Regions from separate parts of the Lysinibacillus sp. NPDC097214 genome, predicted to be linked through region 3. Evidence: riboswitches for the same ligand, from Rfam matches in the RefSeq annotation. Region 3 holds a riboswitch; each other region holds the start of a gene.
The links. A riboswitch is a leader RNA that binds a small molecule or an ion and turns the genes downstream of it on or off. The one in region 3 is predicted to bind cobalamin.
Positions count from the first base shown of each region.

Region 1: it holds a riboswitch for cobalamin, as region 3 does, so the genes downstream of both, ACQKMI_RS12965 (energy-coupling factor ABC transporter permease) here and cobT (nicotinate-nucleotide--dimethylbenzimidazole phosphoribosyltransferase) in region 3, are expected to answer to the same signal.
Region 2: it holds a riboswitch for cobalamin, as region 3 does, so the genes downstream of both, ACQKMI_RS19555 (ABC transporter substrate-binding protein) here and cobT (nicotinate-nucleotide--dimethylbenzimidazole phosphoribosyltransferase) in region 3, are expected to answer to the same signal.

Region 1 is NZ_JBNNSS010000005.1:85,242-91,911, forward strand. Features, by position in the region: gene ACQKMI_RS12945 (S8 family peptidase) at 1-772, opposite strand, end outside; gene ACQKMI_RS12950 (energy-coupling factor ABC transporter ATP-binding protein) at 1,004-1,840, opposite strand; gene cbiQ (cobalt ECF transporter T component CbiQ) at 1,840-2,610, opposite strand; gene ACQKMI_RS12960 (energy-coupling factor ABC transporter substrate-binding protein) at 2,614-2,886, opposite strand; gene ACQKMI_RS12965 (energy-coupling factor ABC transporter permease) at 2,888-3,634, opposite strand; cobalamin riboswitch at 3,956-4,140, opposite strand; cobalamin riboswitch at 4,563-4,746, shown strand; gene ACQKMI_RS12970 ((2Fe-2S) ferredoxin domain-containing protein) at 4,883-5,254, shown strand; gene cobJ (precorrin-3B C(17)-methyltransferase) at 5,259-6,670, shown strand, end outside.
Region 2 is NZ_JBNNSS010000009.1:175,640-182,309, forward strand. Features, by position in the region: gene ACQKMI_RS19550 (GTP-binding protein) at 1-1,721, opposite strand, end outside; cobalamin riboswitch at 1,862-2,048, shown strand; gene ACQKMI_RS19555 (ABC transporter substrate-binding protein) at 2,218-3,213, shown strand; gene ACQKMI_RS19560 (precorrin-3B methylase) at 3,275-3,940, shown strand; gene ACQKMI_RS19565 (S9 family peptidase) at 4,358-6,346, shown strand.
Region 3 is NZ_JBNNSS010000003.1:451,299-457,968, forward strand. Features, by position in the region: gene ACQKMI_RS09350 (hypothetical protein) at 1-149, opposite strand, end outside; gene ACQKMI_RS09355 (DMT family transporter) at 478-1,347, shown strand; cobalamin riboswitch at 1,508-1,684, shown strand; gene cobT (nicotinate-nucleotide--dimethylbenzimidazole phosphoribosyltransferase) at 1,800-2,855, shown strand; gene ACQKMI_RS09365 (trimeric intracellular cation channel family protein) at 3,069-3,674, opposite strand; gene ACQKMI_RS09370 (aminotransferase class I/II-fold pyridoxal phosphate-dependent enzyme) at 3,914-5,164, shown strand; gene ACQKMI_RS09375 (MerR family transcriptional regulator) at 5,609-5,983, shown strand; gene glnA (type I glutamate--ammonia ligase) at 6,067-6,670, shown strand, end outside.

The DNA.
Region 1 (6,670 bases), on a different contig from region 3:
CAAGGCTCATATTGATAACATCGGCACCTTGCTCAACAGCATAAAGAATTCCTTGTGCAATGGCGAAATCACTGGCCCCTTCTTTTCCGTTGAATACATCGATCGGAAGAAGCTTGGCTTTTGGATTAATCCCGTGTCCCCCAATACCATTATCTTTTGCCGCGCCAATAATTCCTGCTACATGTGTTCCATGTTCATCTGGAGAAGATGTATTGGCAGGTGCTGCAGCATTATATGGTGGGAGCACTTGAGATTTTAGATCCGGATGTTTAAAATCCACACCACCATCGATAACGGCTACTTTTACCTCATGATTGCCCGCTAATTGTAGTGCTTTATCAATTTGAAGTAGGTTCAAATGATACATATCCTTTTTCTTTGGATCTACTGCTGTGCCAAAGGAATGATACACATAGCTCGGGGATACATTTTTAACCCCTTTTTGTGTAGCATAATATGAAACTGCTTTTTCTAAATCTGTTCCTTTGTTGAGTTGGATAACATCGTAACCTAATGAAGGAATAGAGCGGATCACTTTTGCACCAATTTTGTTATGTACATTCTTATCAAGACCTGAATGTTTGACGATAATTGTATCCTTACTAATCCATTCTTTTTGATTTTTGAATATTTGGTCCTTATTGCTAGCTACTTTCACTAGATCTTGGTTCTTTGCTGTTTTTTGTGGAGCCTCAGCGAAGGCAGAAGTAGCAGGAACCATTAGTGCTGCAGATGCTACTAAAGCGATAGATTTCTTCTTCCAGTTCTTCAACTGTTTTCCCTCCTTGGGTCATTAATTATTTGTGACATCTATACTATTACGAATGACTGATAGAAAAGTTTCGTAAATGAGGATATATTTTTCAAATATTCCATTCTATATTTTACCATATGTTTTATCCATCGTAGAAATTACGGTTGCCATTCCTACCCGATTTGTAAGATTGGAGTAGGAGAGGCGAGTGTATTAGCCGCGATAAATTCCAACTATGGACAAATTGTCTTATAACTGCTCAATCAGTCTGTATAAATCTTCCTTAGAACGAGGTATTTTACTATTATTCTCAAATAGTTTTTTATTTTGTAATGCAATGGCCACTTCGAAGACCCATGGGCGTTCAAGATGGGCTCTTTCGAGCAAATCCTCTTGAAAGAACAGTTCAACGGGATCCCCATTATAAATAATTCTCCCAGCTTCCATGACGATTATTTGATCTGCCCATTCATAGGCTAATGGGATATCGTGCGTCGCTAGTAAAATGCTTCGTTCACCGTTTTCTAACGTAGCTAAATAGTGTAAAACTTGTGCACTATAATAATTATCTAGTCCAGCTGTTGGTTCATCTAATAATAAAACGGATGGTTCCATTGCAAGTACTCCTGCCATTGCGACACGTTTTTTCTGTCCAACACTTAAAAAATGTATCGGCTTATCGAGCAATGCTTCAACTTCGGTTTGAGCGATAGCCCACGCAATTTTTTCTTCGATTTTTTCAGTTGTCCAGCCAAGATTTAGAGGTCCAAATGAAATATCTTGCTTAACAGTGCCAGAAAAAAGCTGGTTGTCTGCATCCTGAAAAACAATACCAACCTGTTGACGTAAGTCTTTTAATGCCTTTCTACTATAGTTAAGTGCTGTGCCTTGAAAGGTTATACTTCCAGCTGTAGGCTTCAAAATTCCATTTAAATGCTGGAATAACGTTGATTTTCCAGCTCCATTATGACCAAGTAAAGCAACTTTTTTTCCCTTTGGAATCTGAAGGGTAATGTCTGTTAAAGCATGCGTTCCGTCTGCATACGCATAAGATAAATGTGTTAATTCAAAGTATAAGTCTGTCATTAGAAAAAACCTCCATAAATGATGAGGAGTATAAAAATCGCAGCAATACCTAACCAATTTTTCGTGTTATAGCTGGCCTTTTCCTGCCAATAAACGGTTTCGCCACCACGTGCTTCCATCGCGTTGGTTAGCTCACGACTTCGTTGGAACATCTCGACAAATAAAGCAGCAATCAGCATTGAGACCGAGCGAAGCCACTGCATAGGGGAGCTGTATCCTAGACGTGCCTGCTGCGCAAGATGAATTTTTTGCATACTGTCTAAAAAGATAAAAATAAAACGATACGTTAGTTCTAGTAGCTCTACGAATAAAATGGGCAGTCGCCATTGTCGCAAGACGTAACAAATAGATTGGACTGATGTTGTGAGAATTAAAAAGTACAAACAGCTAATGCTACCAAGGACGATGAAAAAAAGCTGTTGCGCTGTCGCTAAGCTCGCACTGCCAACAAATATTGTCCAATGATGAAGGGAAAATGACCAAATAGTTGAAGGTAGCGTACTTGTTGCTGGCGCTATAGAAATTAAAATGGATACTAGACTCGATAGTAAAAAAAATCCAGGTAGCAATAGCAATTTTGCGTAATATTTAGCAGGGATTTTTGCACCTAAAATGATAAAAGCACTCATCACAATAAATGTAATGAGTGAAATTCGTTCATCTCTTATGATAAGCGACAATAGAAGAAGCCCAAGGGATAACGTCATTTTTTCTAGCGGATGAACAGACGCTAGTTTATTCATATAAGCATACTTATCAATGAGTAACATCGCTTAACCCTCTTTATGTTTACCGCGCATTAAGCCGATGAAATAGCCGATAAATCCGGCTCCAATAGCAGCTTGTAGTGCAAATAATAAACTTTCAATTTCACCACTTGGTGGCTCCCATAAACTTTCAAACCATGGCTCGTAGCTAGCATCTATTTCACCAATTGCTGCCTCCGCTTCACCATCAGCACCTTCAAAATCTGCGCCTTTTTGAATGAAGAGGGGAATGATTGCTAACAACACAACAACTGCTAAGAGCAATAAATTTTTTTTCATGTTAGTGAGCCTCCTTTGCTGAGAAAACACGTAAAGCCTTTAATTCACTCACATTATATTTTTTCAAGAAGTTCATAACAATCACTGTTAAAATGCCTTCACTAACAGCAAGAGGAATTTGTGTTAATGCAAAAATGCCAGCAAACTTTGTGAATGAAGCCATAAAGCCTCCGACCTCAGAAGGGAAGGCAAGAGCTAATTGTACAGAAGTGACAATATACGTACCTAAGTCACCAAGCATTGCTGCTAAAAAGACTGCTACTGAAAACGACAGTCCCATTTTTTGTGAGCCCTTAAATACATAGTAAGCGATAATAGGGCCCATAATGGCCATGGAAAAGGTGTTTGCTCCTAATGTTGTAAGCCCACCATGTGCCAAAAGTAAAGATTGGAATAATAATACGATTGTCCCGATAACACTCATCGCTAATGGTCCAAAAAGAACTGTCCCAAGTCCAACCCCTGTCGGATGCGAACAACTACCCGTTACAGAAGGGATTTTTAAGGCTGATAGCACAAAGGCAAAGGCACCCGATAGTCCTAATATCATTTTTGTTTCAGGATTTTCATCAATGGTTTTACGAATAGAACGTAATCCTAAAATAATAAAAGGAATCGATACGACCCACCAAAAAATCGCCCATTCGATTGGCAAAAAGCCCTCCATAATATGCATCGCAAATGCACGATCTGGCACGAATAAAAATGCCAATAAGAAATAACTAAGCTTCCAACCTGAGAATTTCAAAAATCTCTCCTCCTCACATTAAAATTTTTCGAATTAGTATGCGAACAAAACCAATTTCGCCTTGGCGTAATTGCGTCCGGATTTTGAATTGTGCATGCACAATTCATTCCTTTCAAAATCCGTGACATCCGCCGGAGGCTTTTTTTCATTCAGTAGGTGTTTTAGCCCAATTGGAACCATATCTGTACTCATCTACCACCTTGAGATGGAGTCTATTCTGAATGAAAAAAAACACTTTTCCGAAATTGGAAAAGTGCATAGCTTAAAAATGCAAATAAAATTCTAATCTGCTCAGCCGCACACCCATCCTCGTAGGTTGAAACGATCACATATTTTTCGGCAGGTCTCCTGGCTTTAGTTCAACGTTTTATAGGCCTTCCCATCCTTTGGACAGTGACATTATCTATAAAACTCCCTAGTACAGTGGCGGGACCGCGCCGGACTTAAACCGGCTTCCCTTTTAAGCGAAATGATGAACAATTCGCACCGAAAAAAGATAAAGTTGTGAGATTTCACGACAAAGTGTAACATGAATTTCCATATATATGCTATACTTTTTTGTGAAAAGATTTTAAATTGAGTGTCTATGTCGAAAATTTAGATAAATAGAATAATAATGTCATATTTTCTATAAAAATTTAATGAAAATGTCACAATTTAAGAAAGAAATATTGAAATTTTAAAAAAATAAGCTATGATAGAAACAGTTTTTAAATTTTAATCACAATCAATTATGCCTCGGCATAATTGCGTCCGGAATCGGCTTTGTGCTTGCACAAAGAACTATTTTCCGATTTCTTGACATCCGCCGGAGGCTTTAACTTCTTTCAGGGGATGTTTGGACACTTGATGAAGAATAACTTAAACTCGCATTCATCTCACCACCATATAGGTGGGAGATTTGCTGAAAGAAGTTAAAACAATAAATTCATATAAAACATCCATAAGTGCTTGAATATTTTCAAGATAATAGGGAAATCGGTGAGAGTCCGATACAGCCCCCGCTACTGTAATAGCTGATGAAATCGCGGATGCCACTAGTGAAAACTAGGAAGGCGCGAAAGTAAAAGGAAGCTTAAGTCAGGAAACCTGCTTATGTGATGATGCATGCAAACTTTTCGGAGGGAGAAGTTGAAGCGAAAGCGAGTACATATCTTTATTCGTTTTTTTTGGCTTCTACAAACCTTTACTCTTCGTCTAGAGTGAAGGTTTTTCTTTTTCCTAAAAGCAAATGAGGGGAGAAAATTTATGACAACTTGGAATTTAGAGGGGATGAAAACACATCTTTTTATATGCAATGGTAGTAGCTGTATGAAAAAAGATGCTGAGGACATTACTCAGGCAATTCGTGATGAAATACAGTTACTGGAACTTGATAAGGAAATACATACGACAAGAACTCGCTGTAACGGCAGGTGTAAGGATGCTTGTGTTGTCATTGCTTATCCTCAGGGGAATTGGTACCGTGTTCCGACAACTGAGCATGGGAGAGCACTTGTACAAGATTTAAATCATGAATCGTTACTAAATGAACATGTCTTTACTTTACGTGAAGGTTCGTTACAGCGTACAGCACAAACAACAGCCATTAAAGGTATTGAAAAGGTGAAAGAGGGGTAACAAAATGGCGCAAAAAGGGAAGATTTTCGTAGTTGGCTTTGGCCCTGGAGACTTTAAACATATTACGACTCGTGCTGTAGAGGCACTCCAACAAAGTCATATGATCATTGGTTATAAAACCTATGTTGAGCTTATTCAGGATTTAGTTAGTGCAAAGTCGATTATTAGCACTGGTATGACAGAGGAAGTTTCACGTGCACAAGAAGCGGTACGTCAAGCAGAGGCTGGAAGTATCGTATCGGTTATTTCCAGCGGTGATGCCGGTGTTTATGGAATGGCCGGATTAGTGTATGAGGTATTAATAGAGCTTGGCTGGACAGAAGCCACTGGTATCGAGGTAGAAATTGTTCCAGGTATTTCTGCTATTAATTCGTGTGCAAGTTTACTAGGTGCTCCAATTATGCATGACGCCTGTACCATTAGTTTAAGTGACCACTTAACTCCTTGGAATTTAATTGCAAAGCGAGTAGAAGCAGCGGCGATGGCGGATTTTGTGATTGCACTTTATAACCCAAAAAGTGGACGTCGTACGAGACAAATCGTAGAGGCACAACGAATTTTATTAGAATATCGTTCGCCAGATACACCGGTTGGTCTTGTGAAAAGCGCGTATCGTGATCGTCAGGAAATTACGATGACGACTTTAGCAGAAATGCTCGAACATGATATCGGCATGTTAACAACCGTTATTATCGGGAATTCGACAACATTTTTCTACGACAATAAAATGATCACACCACGTGGTTATCAGCGCAAATATACACTTGGTGAAGAAAAACAGCCGTTACGACCACATCAACGACTGAAGGAAGAAAATGAACCATGGGCCATGAATCAGGAAACAGGGGTAGCGCGGAATGATTTTGCAACAGATCCCAACGCGAATCGTATAAAACCCAGTTTAGCCATAACACCAGAACCAAAGCTTAAAAAATCATCACTTGAATTGGCAACAGCAGCTCTGGCAATGGTGAAGGGAACGAGCGCTGTGAAGAGTTCACCTAAGCTTGTTCAACAAAAAATCGAATCCATTTTTGAATTAGCTGTTAGTCCAGGGGTAGCCAATAAGTTTTTTACTCCTCAACAAATGATGACATTAGCTGAGGTAGTTGGTGAAGAAGGAACGATGGAGTATACACCTGACCATCAAATTCATTTGAAAATTCCAACGTCTGAGCCTGAAGTAATTACAGCAAAGCTTCGTGAAGTGGGCTTTTTACTAACACCAATTGGTGACGTACTGTCGTTAAAGGCTTGTGATTTCTGCTACGGAGAAAAAACCGATTCGATTCCATATGCGGAAGAGATTCAAGAAAAGCTTGGTGGCATGTCGTTACCGAAAACATTAAATATTGGCTTTAATGGCTGTGGAATGGCGTGTTATCGAGCGGTATTTGATGATATTGGCATTGTTTA
Region 2 (6,670 bases), on a different contig from region 3:
TAGTTCATAAATGTTGAGACAGGGGCTCGACCGGTTACAATCGCATCATGTTCAGTTATGATGGGCGCGTCAAATGTACCGGCAGCTTGCTGAATGTCTGTCATCATGCGACCAATAAAATCACTAGGCGCTTTAAGTTTAAAGCGGTAATATGGCTCAAGTAATACATTTTCTGCTTGTTCCAGCCCTTGCCGTAATGCACGGAATGTTGCTTCACGGAAATCGCCACCTTCAGTATGTTTAATATGTGCGCGTCCCGTTAAGAGCGTGAAGCGAATATCTGTCACGGGAAAACCGGTTAACAGCCCATGATGATCGCGCTCGAATAAATGTTTTTCAATAAGTCGTTGATGCCCAACTGATAAATCATCCGCGTGGCATGTGTTGACAAATGTATTGCCGGTACCGCGTGTATTTGGCTCCATCAATAAATGGACTTCTGCGTAATGCTTTAATGGCTCAAAATGGCCATAGCCTGTCACAGTTGTGGCGATCGTTTCCATATACAAAATCTGTGGATCGCTAAATGAAATGTCTAGCGAGAAGCGTGTATGAAGCACTTCGATAAGCACCTCGAGTTGGATGACACCCATAATATGTACATGAATTTCTTGAAATTTTTCATGCCATAGCACACGTAATGAAGGTTCTTCTACTTCAAGTATGCGGAAAGTTTTTAAAACTTCCTTTATATGCTGATCGCCTTCATAGTGTACTTTTGCCTGTAAAGTCGGTACTAACTCATAGGGCTGAGGATTACTTGAATAACCGATGATATCGCCAATGTTTGATTGACTAATCCCTTTAACTGCGAAAATCTCCCCAGCCTGGACCTCTTGAGCTGTTTCATAACGGCTGCCGTTGTATAGTCGAATCTCAGTCACTTTTTCAGTAACGTCTCCAAATGAAAGTTCATCACGGACATGTAACGTTCCTTGTAAAGCCTTGATAAAAGTTAAGCGTTGATGTCCATCATGACGAATTTTAAACACCTCACCTTGAAACGGAGCATTGTTATTAAAATGTGTCTCTGTAAGGAGGGGGAGCTGTGCTAGGAACTCCTTTATCCCAATATCTTTTAAGGCAGAGCCAGTAAAACACAAAAAGGCTTTTTCCTGTTTAATCAACTTGTGTATATGAGTCATGCAGCTTGAGCTATCCAATGTCTCATTAAGAAAAGCATCGAGAAGCTGCTCATCACGTTCAGCAATCCACTCCATCATATCATTTGAAACATAGTCAGCACGGAGCGGTTCGTCTACGAATAGAACATCCGCAGAGCAATCCTTTTGAAGCTGCTCCATAACGGCTTCAACATCTGCCCCTTCGCGATCAATTTTGTTGATAAAAAAGAAGGTTGGGACGTGATATTGGCGTAAAAGTTGCCACACAGTTTCGGTATGGCCTTGTATTCCTTCGACGGCACTTACAATAATGATGGCATAATCCATTACCCGAATGGCGCGCTCCATCTCTGGGGAGAAATCGACGTGCCCAGGTGTATCGATCAATGTATATGTAACATCTCCAAGCGTCATGCGACCTTGCTCCGCAAAAATCGTTATGCCTCGCTGACGCTCCAGTTCATGATTATCTAGAAATGTGTCCTGGTGATCCACTCGCCCACGGGCTTGAATACTGTTTGTGTGAAATAGTAACTGCTCGGAAAATGTTGTTTTACCGGCATCGACGTGAGCAAGTACTCCAATTGTTACATGCATAAAAAGATCCTCGTTTCTATTGATTCATTAACAACATTGTAACAGAATTGGTATAAAAAATATTTCATATAGTGTTTATGTCGCAATAGTGTTAATATATGTATGATTGTGAATTTACTAGTCAGTCAACATTTACAACTAAATAAAAACGACGTATTGGTGCAAATGACCTTTGTCATTTGCTTAAAAGGGAAATCGGTGCAAATCCGATGCTGTCCCGCAACTGTAAATGGAGAGTCTATACAAGATGCCACTGTAGCCACGCTATGGGAAGGCGTATAGATGATGAACCTAAGCCAGGATACCTGCCAATCTATATTTTTTACTTAAACCACGAGGATGGGGATAGTGAATAGGTTGAAAAACCTTTCTTTCGCTATGCTAACCTCTTGGAAACAAGGGGGTTTTTTTATGCCCTTTTCTAGAAGCGCTAACTGGTAGCAAAGGAGTCTAAACGATTTCTTTCTATATATTTAACATCAAAGGAGAAGAGGACATGAAGAAATGGAAAAGCTTATGGCTAGTCTTTGCGATAGCATTGATAGCAATAGTGGGTGCGTGTAGTGAAAAGGACAAACCAGAATCTGCTGCTCAAGGTGAGAAAGTAGAGCCTTCACAAGCTGAAAAGACAGAATTAACGATTGAAAATAATGGAACAACACAAGTATATAAGGAAGCACCTAAAAAAGCGATTAGCTTAAATCAACATGTGACAGAAATTATGTTGGCTTTAGGTTTAGAAGATTCAATGGTAGGAACGGCATACTTAGATGACAAAATTTTCGAGCCCTTACAAGCGGCCTACGATAAAGTGCCCGTGCTAGCTAAACAGTATCCTACAAAAGAGCAGGTTATTGATGTAGAAGCAGATTTTTTATATGGTGGTTGGAAAAGCGCCTTTGGAGAGAAAGGTGTTGGTACACAGGAAGAGCTTGACACATTAGGGATTCACACTTATTTACATACAGCCTCAAGCATGACGAAACCAACTTTAGATGATATTTTCACAGATATTCGAAATATCGCAAAAATTTTCCTTGTTGAGGATCGTGGAGAAGCTTTAATTGAAAAAATGACAAAGGATGTAGAGGCTGTCCGTGCAAAATTACCGCAAGATGGAGAAGACCTGCGTGTTTTAGTGTTTGATAGTGGTGATAAAGATGTCTTCACTGCTGGACAAAACTTTATGAATGAGCTTGTTACGATGGCTGGCGGTAAAAATATTTTTAGTGATGTGGAATCAGGATGGACTACGGTGTCCAAAGAAGATGCTGTAGAACGTAATCCAGCAGTTATAGTTGTCATAGATTACGGAGAAACAACGGCGAAAGCAAAAATAAATTTCTTAAAAAATGATCCAGCCTTGAAAGAAATGGAAGCGGTCAAAAACGAACGCTTTGTGATCTTACCACTTTCCGCCGCGTCTGAAGGGTTGCGTGCTGCAGAAGCCATTCAAATTTTGGCGAAAGGCTTCTATCCCGAAAGCTTTTAAGCTACTAAATACATTGGGGGCAAGCGATTAGCTAGCTCCTTTTTCATAAGGAGAAGTATTGATGAATGCATTCCGTTCGAATATACCAGACAAAACCTTCGAAAAGCTAAACAATAATGGAGATTTTACTCGCCTTGCCATAAGCCCAGGCATTATTAATAAACATTATACCTCTGCGCAATTCCAAACAATAGCAAAGGTTGTAGGGGAAACTGGTGCCATCAAATACTCTGCCTCTTACAGTATATTATTATCAATCCCAACAGTAGATGTAGAAAAGACGATTGAGGAGCTAGAAAACGCTAGCCTATTTGTGTCAAAGCAAGGGCCGATTGTAGCGATGAAAGCATGTGATTTTTGTGATGGTGATAAGATGGAGGCAGCACCGATTACAGAAAAGCTATATCATTCATTAGAAGGAATAACTGTCCCTACAAGATTACGGGTAAACGTAAATGGCTGTGCTTCTGCTTGTTACAATGCGGTATATGATGATATTGGGCTTGTCTATCAAAAGGATAGCTTTGATGTCTATTTAGGAGCAATACCGATGGGGGCGAATGCACAAGCCGGGACTCTGTTTGCGAAAAGGGTAGGAGTGAAGCATATTGAAGTCTTTTTAAAGCGAATCATTGAGCTCTATAAGGAACATGCTCGTCCGAATGAACCCTTTTATAAATTTTACCGCAGAACAAAATGCGCTGATTATTGGAAAGACTTAATCTGACTCATTAGCATAACGTGGGCTTGATTCCCGTACCGACCAGGTGCTTTCCTAGGTGCGTCCGATAAGACGCTTCATATGATGATAAAAAGCTAGAAGTGGATTATCATCAGTATATCGATTTGCCTTAATAGAGAAAAGAGAGATTTTTACATCATAAAAACGCAAGAAATCATTGTTTTTAAAATTGATTTCTTGCGCTTTTTAGGTTTTGATAATTTTTGTCCCAGCCTATAACAAAAAAACATTGTTGAGTTGTTTGGTTTTCGTAGAGCTGTTAAAAATTCATATGTAATATAACATCGCTCCAAAAAAGTCTATAGGTAAAAACAAATTTTCCTAAAAAAGAGGAATAATACTTAGGGTGTCGAAATATTGTATTACGTAACGAAATTTTCTCACAAAGGGGATAGGGTAATTATGACATTGAAACAAGGGATGAAACCAGAAGATCTATATCAATTAAAATCAGTGGCAGATCCACAAGTATCACCTGATGGAACAGAAGTTGTGTATGTAGAGACTCATATTGATGAGAAGAAAAAGGACTATGTTTCTAATTTATTTTACATAAACTTAAATGATAAAAAACCGCAACAATGGACATTTGGTGAAGATAAAACGAATTCACCTGTTTGGTCTCCAGATGGCAGTAAAATCGCGTTTGTGTCAACGAGAAATGGCATGCCACAAATTTTTGTTCTTTCTAAAGCAGGTGGGGAAGCGAAACAAGTTACCAATTGTAAAAACGGTGCGTCATCGCCTACTTGGTCTCCTTGTGGAGAGAAAATCGCCTTCTCTATCAAGCTTGGTAAAGATGAAAACATCGATGATAAAGCTGAAAAGAATCAAAAAGAAGACAAAGAGCTAAAACCACTTGAAATAGAGAAGATGAAACATAAATCAGATGCAGCTGGATTTATAGATATGGAGCAATTTTATCAAATTGCGATCGTTCATCTTGAATCAGGAGAATTAGAGCTAGTGACGGAAGGGAAACATAATTTACAGCTTGGTACATGGTCTCCGAACGGTAAATATCTTTCGTACATTGCGGACTTAACAGAGGACCTAGACTTTTCCTTCATAAGTGATATTTACCTATTAGATCTAGAAACGAAACATGGTCGCAAGCTAACAGAAGGGGCAGGGGTGTTCTATCAAACTTCATGGTCTCCGAACAGCCGCTTCATAGCTTATGTTGGAAGTGGAAGAGAATTTGAAAATGCAACACATGCAAAGTTATGGATTTATGATTTGAACAATAACAATAAGACATGTGTAACGAGTGAATTTGACGCGCCTGTCGGTGATTTTGTTGTCGGCGATTTCCTTCAAGGTGTTGTTGCTCCGTGTGTCCAATGGTTGGAGGATAATAAAAGCTTTTACTTCCAAGTGACAGATCGCGGCAATACAGCTATTTATTTTGGCAATCTATCGGGAGAATTATATCCAGCTATTCATGATGATCAGTATGTATATGGTTTTTCGCTTGATGATAAAAATGATAGAGCGGTAGTCGCAATTAGCACGACTACAAACCCTGGTGATCTATTTTACGTAAATTTAAATACGGGTGAAAAGGAACAGCTTACTACAGTTAATGAAGAATTTTTAAAGACGAGAGCATTATCTGTTCCAGAAGCAATTGAATATGAAGGGGCAGATGGCTGGAAAGTAAGCGGCTGGATGATGAAGCCAATCGGATATGAGGAAGGGGAAAAATATCCACTTATTCTTGAAATCCATGGTGGTCCGCACGCAATGTATGCCAATTCCTATTTTAACGAATTCCAAATTCTTGCTGCTCAAGGCTTTGCGGTTTTGTATACGAATCCTCGTGGAAGTCATGGATATGGTCAAAAATTTGTGGATGCAGTCCGTGGCGATTATGGCGGCAATGATTATTATGATCTAATGGCTGCTGTTGATTATGCATTGGAGCAATTTGATTTTATTGACCAAAAACGTCTCGGTGTTACAGGTGGAAGCTATGGGGGCTTCATGACAAACTGGATTGTCGGACAGACAAATCGCTTTAAAGCAGCCGTTACGCAACGATGCATTTCTAACTGGATAAGTTTTTATGGCGTAAGTGATATCGGCTATTACTTTACAGACTGGCAAATCCAAGCGGGACTAAACGATATAGAGAAGCTATGGCAACATTCACCACTTAAGTATGTGGACAATGTGGAGACGCCATTGTTAATTTTACACAGTGAAAAAGACTATCGCTGCCCGATTGAGCAAGCAGAGCAATTGTTTATCGCCTTAAAACACCGTAAAAAAGAAACAAAATTTGTGCGCTTCCCTGAAGCCAATCACGAACTTTCAAGGAGCGGAAAACCAACGTTACGAATTAATAGACTAGAATATATTAGAGATTGGTTTGTGGACTATCTATAAGAGAAATATTGGTGGCTTAAGAAGTGAAAATCTTCTTAGGCCACCTTTTTAAAATACTTTACTCGATTAACATTAAAATGATTGTAGACGTTTGTAGGTTTGGAATAAAGTTTGATCTGAAATATCCCCCAAATCCATATTTTAAGTTAAATGATAAGAACTCTTTTTGAAAAATGATTGATCAAAATGGGTTAATTCTTTGTGAAATACTATGCGATTTTGATAATAAAGTTTGATCATTTTCTACCTAGTAATTCTAAAACAATCGCGCCCGATCGTATTATAAGGTCAGCCAGAAAATATTTCTGGTTGACCATTTTTTAT
Region 3 (6,670 bases):
TTTTCAATGATTTTATTCGCTGTATCTTCACTTATTGAAGCGTCTACATTAATTAATATTTGGTTTATCGGTTTTACTAGTTGAGCATATAGGCTATCATATTTTTTACATGTTTCAGCAATTGCGGTTCTTAGTTCTTTTGTATCCATCGTCTCTTCGCCTACCTTTTTAATTTTGTCCTACCTTAGATTTTATTAATTCCCAAACTTATCTAGCATGCCAGTTTTCGATAATTTTTATCGTTTCGGCACTTATCAAAAGATAGCATCTAGCATTAATATTCTTACGCATGAATATTCAGAAATATGTTACAATTAAATCCGTTAAGGAGGGATAAGTATGTATCGAACGATTGCACCCCCAACAATGTCTTTACAGTAGAATCTACTGTTTAGGCATTCATTAAAAGCTTGCTAATTCTCAATAGATTCTACTGTATATCGGAAACTATATACATGTAGAAAGTAGGAATTAGAAATGAGCGGAAAACTATCTTTTATTGTATCAATGATTATTTTTGGAGCTGTCGGTGTTTTTGCAAAATACATTAAGTTGCCTTCAAGTGAAATTGCCTTTTGGATGAGTCTAATTGGCTCTTGTTTTTTACTGTTGATTTTCCTTTGTAAAAAAGAAAGGTTTACGAAAACAACTATTTTGCAAAATAAATGGCCATTGCTACTTTCGAGTTTTGCCTTATGCGGGAATTGGATTTTTCTTTTCCAAGCGTACAAGGAAACAACCATCGCAAATGCAGCGCTAAGTTACTATTTGGCACCAGTACTAGTCATTTGTTTATCACCTATCGTTTTGAAAGAGAAAATAGTTGCAAGGAAAATTTTTTATGTTTGTGTGGCTCTAGTAGGACTGTATTTTATCGTCCAAAGTCAAACTACCGAAACGAGCTTACATTATATAGGTATTGTATATGGGCTTATTGCAGCTTGTTTCTATACAGTAGTAACATTTACGAATAAGTATATTCATGGATTAAAAGAGCCAGATAATACGATTATTCAGCTTGCTTTAGCAGCGTTATTCCTTGCACTTTATCTTTTGGGGACCAATGGGTTTCAAGTCATGCAAATCGATATAAAATCAATTAGTTTACTTATTGCATTGGGCATTGTCCATGCTGGGATCGGCTTCTATCTATTCTTTTTCGGAATGCGTCATCTAAAAGGCCAAAGCATAGCTATTTTAAGCTATATTGATCCACTGACATCATTAGTGATTTCAACGATGATTTTAGGAGAAAAAATGACGCCTCTACAAATAATCGGCGCTATTCTTTTGCTCGGTGCAACATGTCTGAGTGAAATCGATAAAACAAAACCAGTATCTCAGTAATAAACGAACAAGATGCTCCCAAAAGTCTTTTTTATTTGGCTATTAGGGAGCTTTTCTAGATTATAATGTCGGACACACTCCGAGTGTATTAACTTTATTTTAATGCTTTCTAAAAAAACAAAATATTGACACAAAAATCACTTTGTCGTAAATTTAAAATAATTGCATAAAAGCATTAGGTGCCCATTGCGGGAGAATAGGGAATAAAGTGAAAAGCTTTAGCGGTCCCACCACTGTAAAAGGGAGTTTCATAGAGAATGCCACTAGCATCGTTCTGGGAAGGTTCTATGAAATGTTGAAATTGAGCCAGGAGACCTGCCTATCTGCTTCGTATTATATAGACGATGGAAAAGTCTGTAGTTTATTTGTTATGGAATAAACTACAGGCTTTTTATTTTTTTCTCTAAATCATTCTTCGAGTAACAAGGGCAAAACAGAAAGGGGAAATTTTCATGCAATTATTACAACAAACGATTCAAAACATTCAAAGCGCTGACCACAAAATGATGGAGCAGGCAAGGGAACGCATAGATGCACTTTGCAAGCCACCTAGTAGCTTAGGGAAGTTGGAGGCTCTAGCTGTGCAACTATCCGGTATTACAGGTGAACTATTTCCTACGATAGATAAGAAAGCAATTATTGTCTGTGCAGCAGATCATGGTGTTTGTGAGGAAGGGGTAACATCAAATCCACAAAATGTGACGGTCTTTCAAACGTTAAATTTCCCTAGAGGAGGAACGGGTGTCTGTGCTATCGCAAAAATCACAGATGCAAAAGTTGTCACAGTAGACGTTGGCGTAAAAGAGGATATTCCACATGATGCTGGTGTCATTATTAAAAAAATTAAATACGGAACGGACAATATGGCAAAAGGTCCTGCTATGTCAAGGGAAGAAGCCATTCAATCCATTGAAGTAGGAATTGAAGTAGCTACGGAAGAAATCAAAAATGGGATAAATGTACTCGGGACAGGTGAAATGGGGATTGGTAATACAACACCGAGTGCTGCTATATTATCGGTTCTTCGCGATTGTCATCCGAATGAAGTGACAGGCTTCGGCGCAGGTGTTGGACCAGGGGGGATATTACATAAAGTAGAGGTCATTCACAATGCTATTGCATTAAACAAACCAAATCGTCATGATGCTATTGATATTCTTGCAAAAGTCGGAGGGTTAGAAATAGGTGCTATGGCTGGGGTGATACTTGCTGCTGCTGCACATCGCAAACCTGTTGTTATTGATGGATTTATTTCTACTATTGCTGCTCTTATTGCGTACGAACTCGAGCCAAACGTAAAAGACTATATCATTCCTTCTCATGCCTCTGAAGAACCAGGCGCAAAAATCGCCGCTGAAATGCTTGGAATTGAACCTATGCTACAGATGAATATGCGATTAGGAGAGGGATCTGGTGCAGCTTTAGCCTTTCCTATTTTGGATGCAGCAAGCTCTATGATGAAAAACATGGCTACATTAGAGGAAGCTATGCTGCTGTTGAAAAAGTAATTTTTAGATACAGCTCAATGTTTACATTCGGTGCCTATTATTGCTGTCATGGATGCACTCTGCAAAGTAGTAAAATTATGGTAAAAAATGGTTATTTATAATGAGTGAATAAGACATATAGGGATAGAAGAGTAACAACAGGTATAAAATTAAAAACAAGCTCAAATCAAGTTATTTGGGCTTGTTTTTATACAACGCTGTAAGGAAAGAAAGCTATGCTCGATTCAACTTCCGTAACGGTAAACGCCATTTTTTCATATATGAAAGTATTCTTAGTACGATAATCACACCAAATAATATATATAAAAAGATATCGCCTGAAAATAGTTGAAGTCCTATAATAAGCCCGGCTAGTGCTGCCCAAACACCATAGATTTCATCACGGAGGACTAATGGTTGTCGTCTAGCTAATAAATCGCGGACAATTCCACCACCTGAACCTGTTAAGACAGCAGCTACAATAACCGCGCTAATAGGCATGTCGAGCTTCACAGCATAAAGGGCACCTTGAATCGCAAATGCTGATAATCCAATAGCATCGGTGAAATTACCCCAGCGATGCCAATGCTGAATGAGTCGATGTGGAAATAAGAAAAATAGCGTAATCGCTGCAATGGCAATTTGGAACATCATATCTTGACCCCACAGTGTAGTTACAGGTAAACCTATTAGTAGATTTCGTATAGCCCCACCACCAAAAGCAGTTACGATACCGAGTATATAGACACCGAATAAATCGTATTCTTCCTCCATTGCAATTATTGCCCCGGAAATAGCGAAGGCAATTGTTCCAATGATACTAAAAACCTCCCAAGCCAACCCTTTCACCCCTTATATGAATAAATCATTTCATGTTGTTGTAGATTACATACTAGAAAGCATCGACTTACGATTTGGAATTATCAGATATCAAATATCTTATTATAGCAGAATTAAATAGAAGTAGTTTGTAATTTAACTTAGCGCCTAATGCAAGTAGAAATAAAAGCAAATTTTGCAGGCAAGCTCAGAAATTGTTAAGATAAGATTTGAACATATGTGAAATGGAGAAGAACAGAATGACTTTTACAACCAATTTATCAGAAGAAACACTAGCATTAGCTGCTAAAATAGAAGAAAAGGTACGCCCTTTTCATGCAAAGGTAGAAGAGATGGCGTTCTTCAATCAACAAAAAGTGCTTGCTGCGTTCCGTAAGCATCAAGTAAGTGATTATCATCTGCACCCGTCTAACGGTTATGGCTATGATGATGAGGGGCGTGACAATCTAGAACGTGTTTATGCAGAGGTCTTTGGAGCGGAGGCTGCTATTGTACGTCCGCAAATTATTTCTGGTACACATGCAATCACACTTAGCTTATTCGGAGTACTACGTCCTGGTGATGAATTACTTTATATTTCGGGGCAGCCGTATGATACATTGCAATCAATTGTCGATGGTGGCGATAAGGATACTGGTTCGTTAAAAGATTATAAAATCGGTTATAGCCATGTGGATTTATTGAATAATCAAGAAATCGATTGGGAAGGTGTTGCAGCTGCAATTACACCAAACACCAAAATGATTGCTATCCAACGTTCGAAGGGCTATGCAACACGCCCATCCTTTACCATTTCGCAAATTGCAGAAATGTGTGCAAAGATCCGTGAACTAGCACCAGATGCAGTTATTTTCGTTGATAATTGCTACGGAGAATTTGTTGAGGCACAGGAACCGACAGAGGTTGGGGCTGATTTAATAGCAGGATCGCTCATTAAAAATCCTGGTGGAGGCTTAGCAAAAATTGGTGGTTATATTGCGGGGCGTGCAGATTTAGTAGAAAAATGTGCTTATCGTATGACATCGCCAGGTATTGGTGCTGAAGCAGGGGCAACATTAAATACGCTCGGTGATTTCTATCAAGGATTTTTCCTTGCGCCACATGTTGTATCTCAAGCATTAAAAGGTGCCATTTTCACAGCTGCTATGCTGGGGGAAATAGGCATGAATACATCTCCAAGGTATGATGCGAATCGTACGGACTTAATTCAATCGGTTTCTTTCCAAACGGCGGAACAAATGATTGCTTTTTGCCGTGAAATTCAAGCGAACTCACCAATTAATGCGCATTATGCACCTGAGCCAGCGTATATGCCTGGCTATGAGGATGATGTCATCATGGCAGCTGGAACTTTCATTCAAGGTTCAAGCATTGAGCTTACAGCAGACGGTCCTATTCGTCCGCCATATACCGCATTTATTCAAGGTGGGTTAACATACGAACACGTAAAATTTGCTATTTGTAGTGCAGTTCAAAAAATCCAAAAATAAGTAACGAAAAACTATTCAAAACATCCATTTTGAATAGTTTTTTTATTTATGGACGAACAGTTGAAGATGAAATTTCTTAAAAGAATGCCATTTATATAAGTAGATCTTCGTTCCGACTGGGCGACTCCTTGGGGATTAGCAATAGAGGAACGAAGGCTACAAGTATCACATCCTATGATAACGCCTTCGTGACCAACATCGGGTTGGCCCAAGCGGCTCATCGGACGCCCCCAGGAAGCTTTGCTCTGCGCGAAAGCGAAGCGGCAGCGACAAAGCGCAAAGCCGAAACGGAAATCAACCCCACGTTAGGATATTAAGTTTAGTTTTTTACAATTTTTCATCATTTCAAAAAAATTATTTCAATCCATGTTAGGAAACCTTACATGAATGGTTGACACTGTGATTTTTTCGTTATATTATTAGCAGGTATTGGAGGGGACTTAAATGAGTCGTGAAATCAGACGAACTATGCCGTTATTATCTATGAATATCGTAATGCAATTGACAGAGCTTTCGGCACGCCAGATTCGTTATTATGAAGAACACCATTTAATTGAGCCGCACCGAACAGAAGGCAATCGTCGAATGTTTTCGTTAAATGACGTCGATACGCTGCTGGAAATTAAAGATTATTTGGATCAGGGTATGAACATGGCTAAAATTAAAAAGCTGTTCGCTAAAAAGAATGAACCTGTTTCAACAGATGAACGTGATTTAAGTGACTCAGAATTACGTAACATCATGCGTGAAGAAGTGCGTCAAGCGCAGCGCATGCAAAAATCATCCATCCGTCGTGGGGATTTATCTCGATTCTATTAATAAGAGGCAACATCATTCATTTCTTTTTTAATAGAGTAGGGTAATGATAAAAAGCTAGACAATTTATAGGAGTGTGGAAAACTGTGGGTAAATACACTAAAGAAGACATTAAACGTCTAATCGAAGAAAAAAACGTAAGCTTTATACGTCTACAATTTACAGATATTCTTGGCACAATCAAAAACGTTGAGATTCCTGTAAGCCAATTAGACAAAGCACTAGAAAACAAAATGATGTTTGATGGCTCTTCCATTGAAGGCTTCGTACGAATCGAAGAATCAGATATGTATTTATATCCTGATCTAGATTCTTTCGTAGTGTTCCCTTGGACTTCTGAAAAAGGGAAAGTAGCACGTTTCATCTGTGATGTATACACTGCTAAAGGCGAGCCATTTGCTGGTGACCCACGAAATAACTTAAAACGTATCCTTAAGAAAATGGAAGATATGGGATTCTCAAGCTTCAATTTAGGACCTGAGCCAGAATTCTTCTTATTTAAATTAGATGCAAAAGGTGAACCGACATTAGAAGTGAACGACCACGGTGGTTACTTCGACTTAGCACCAACTGATCTAGGCGAAAACTGCCGTCGTGATATTGTATTAGAGCTAGAAGAAATGGGCTTCGAAATTGAAGCGTCTCACCATGAGGTAGCTCCTGGACAACATGAAATCGACTTCAAATATG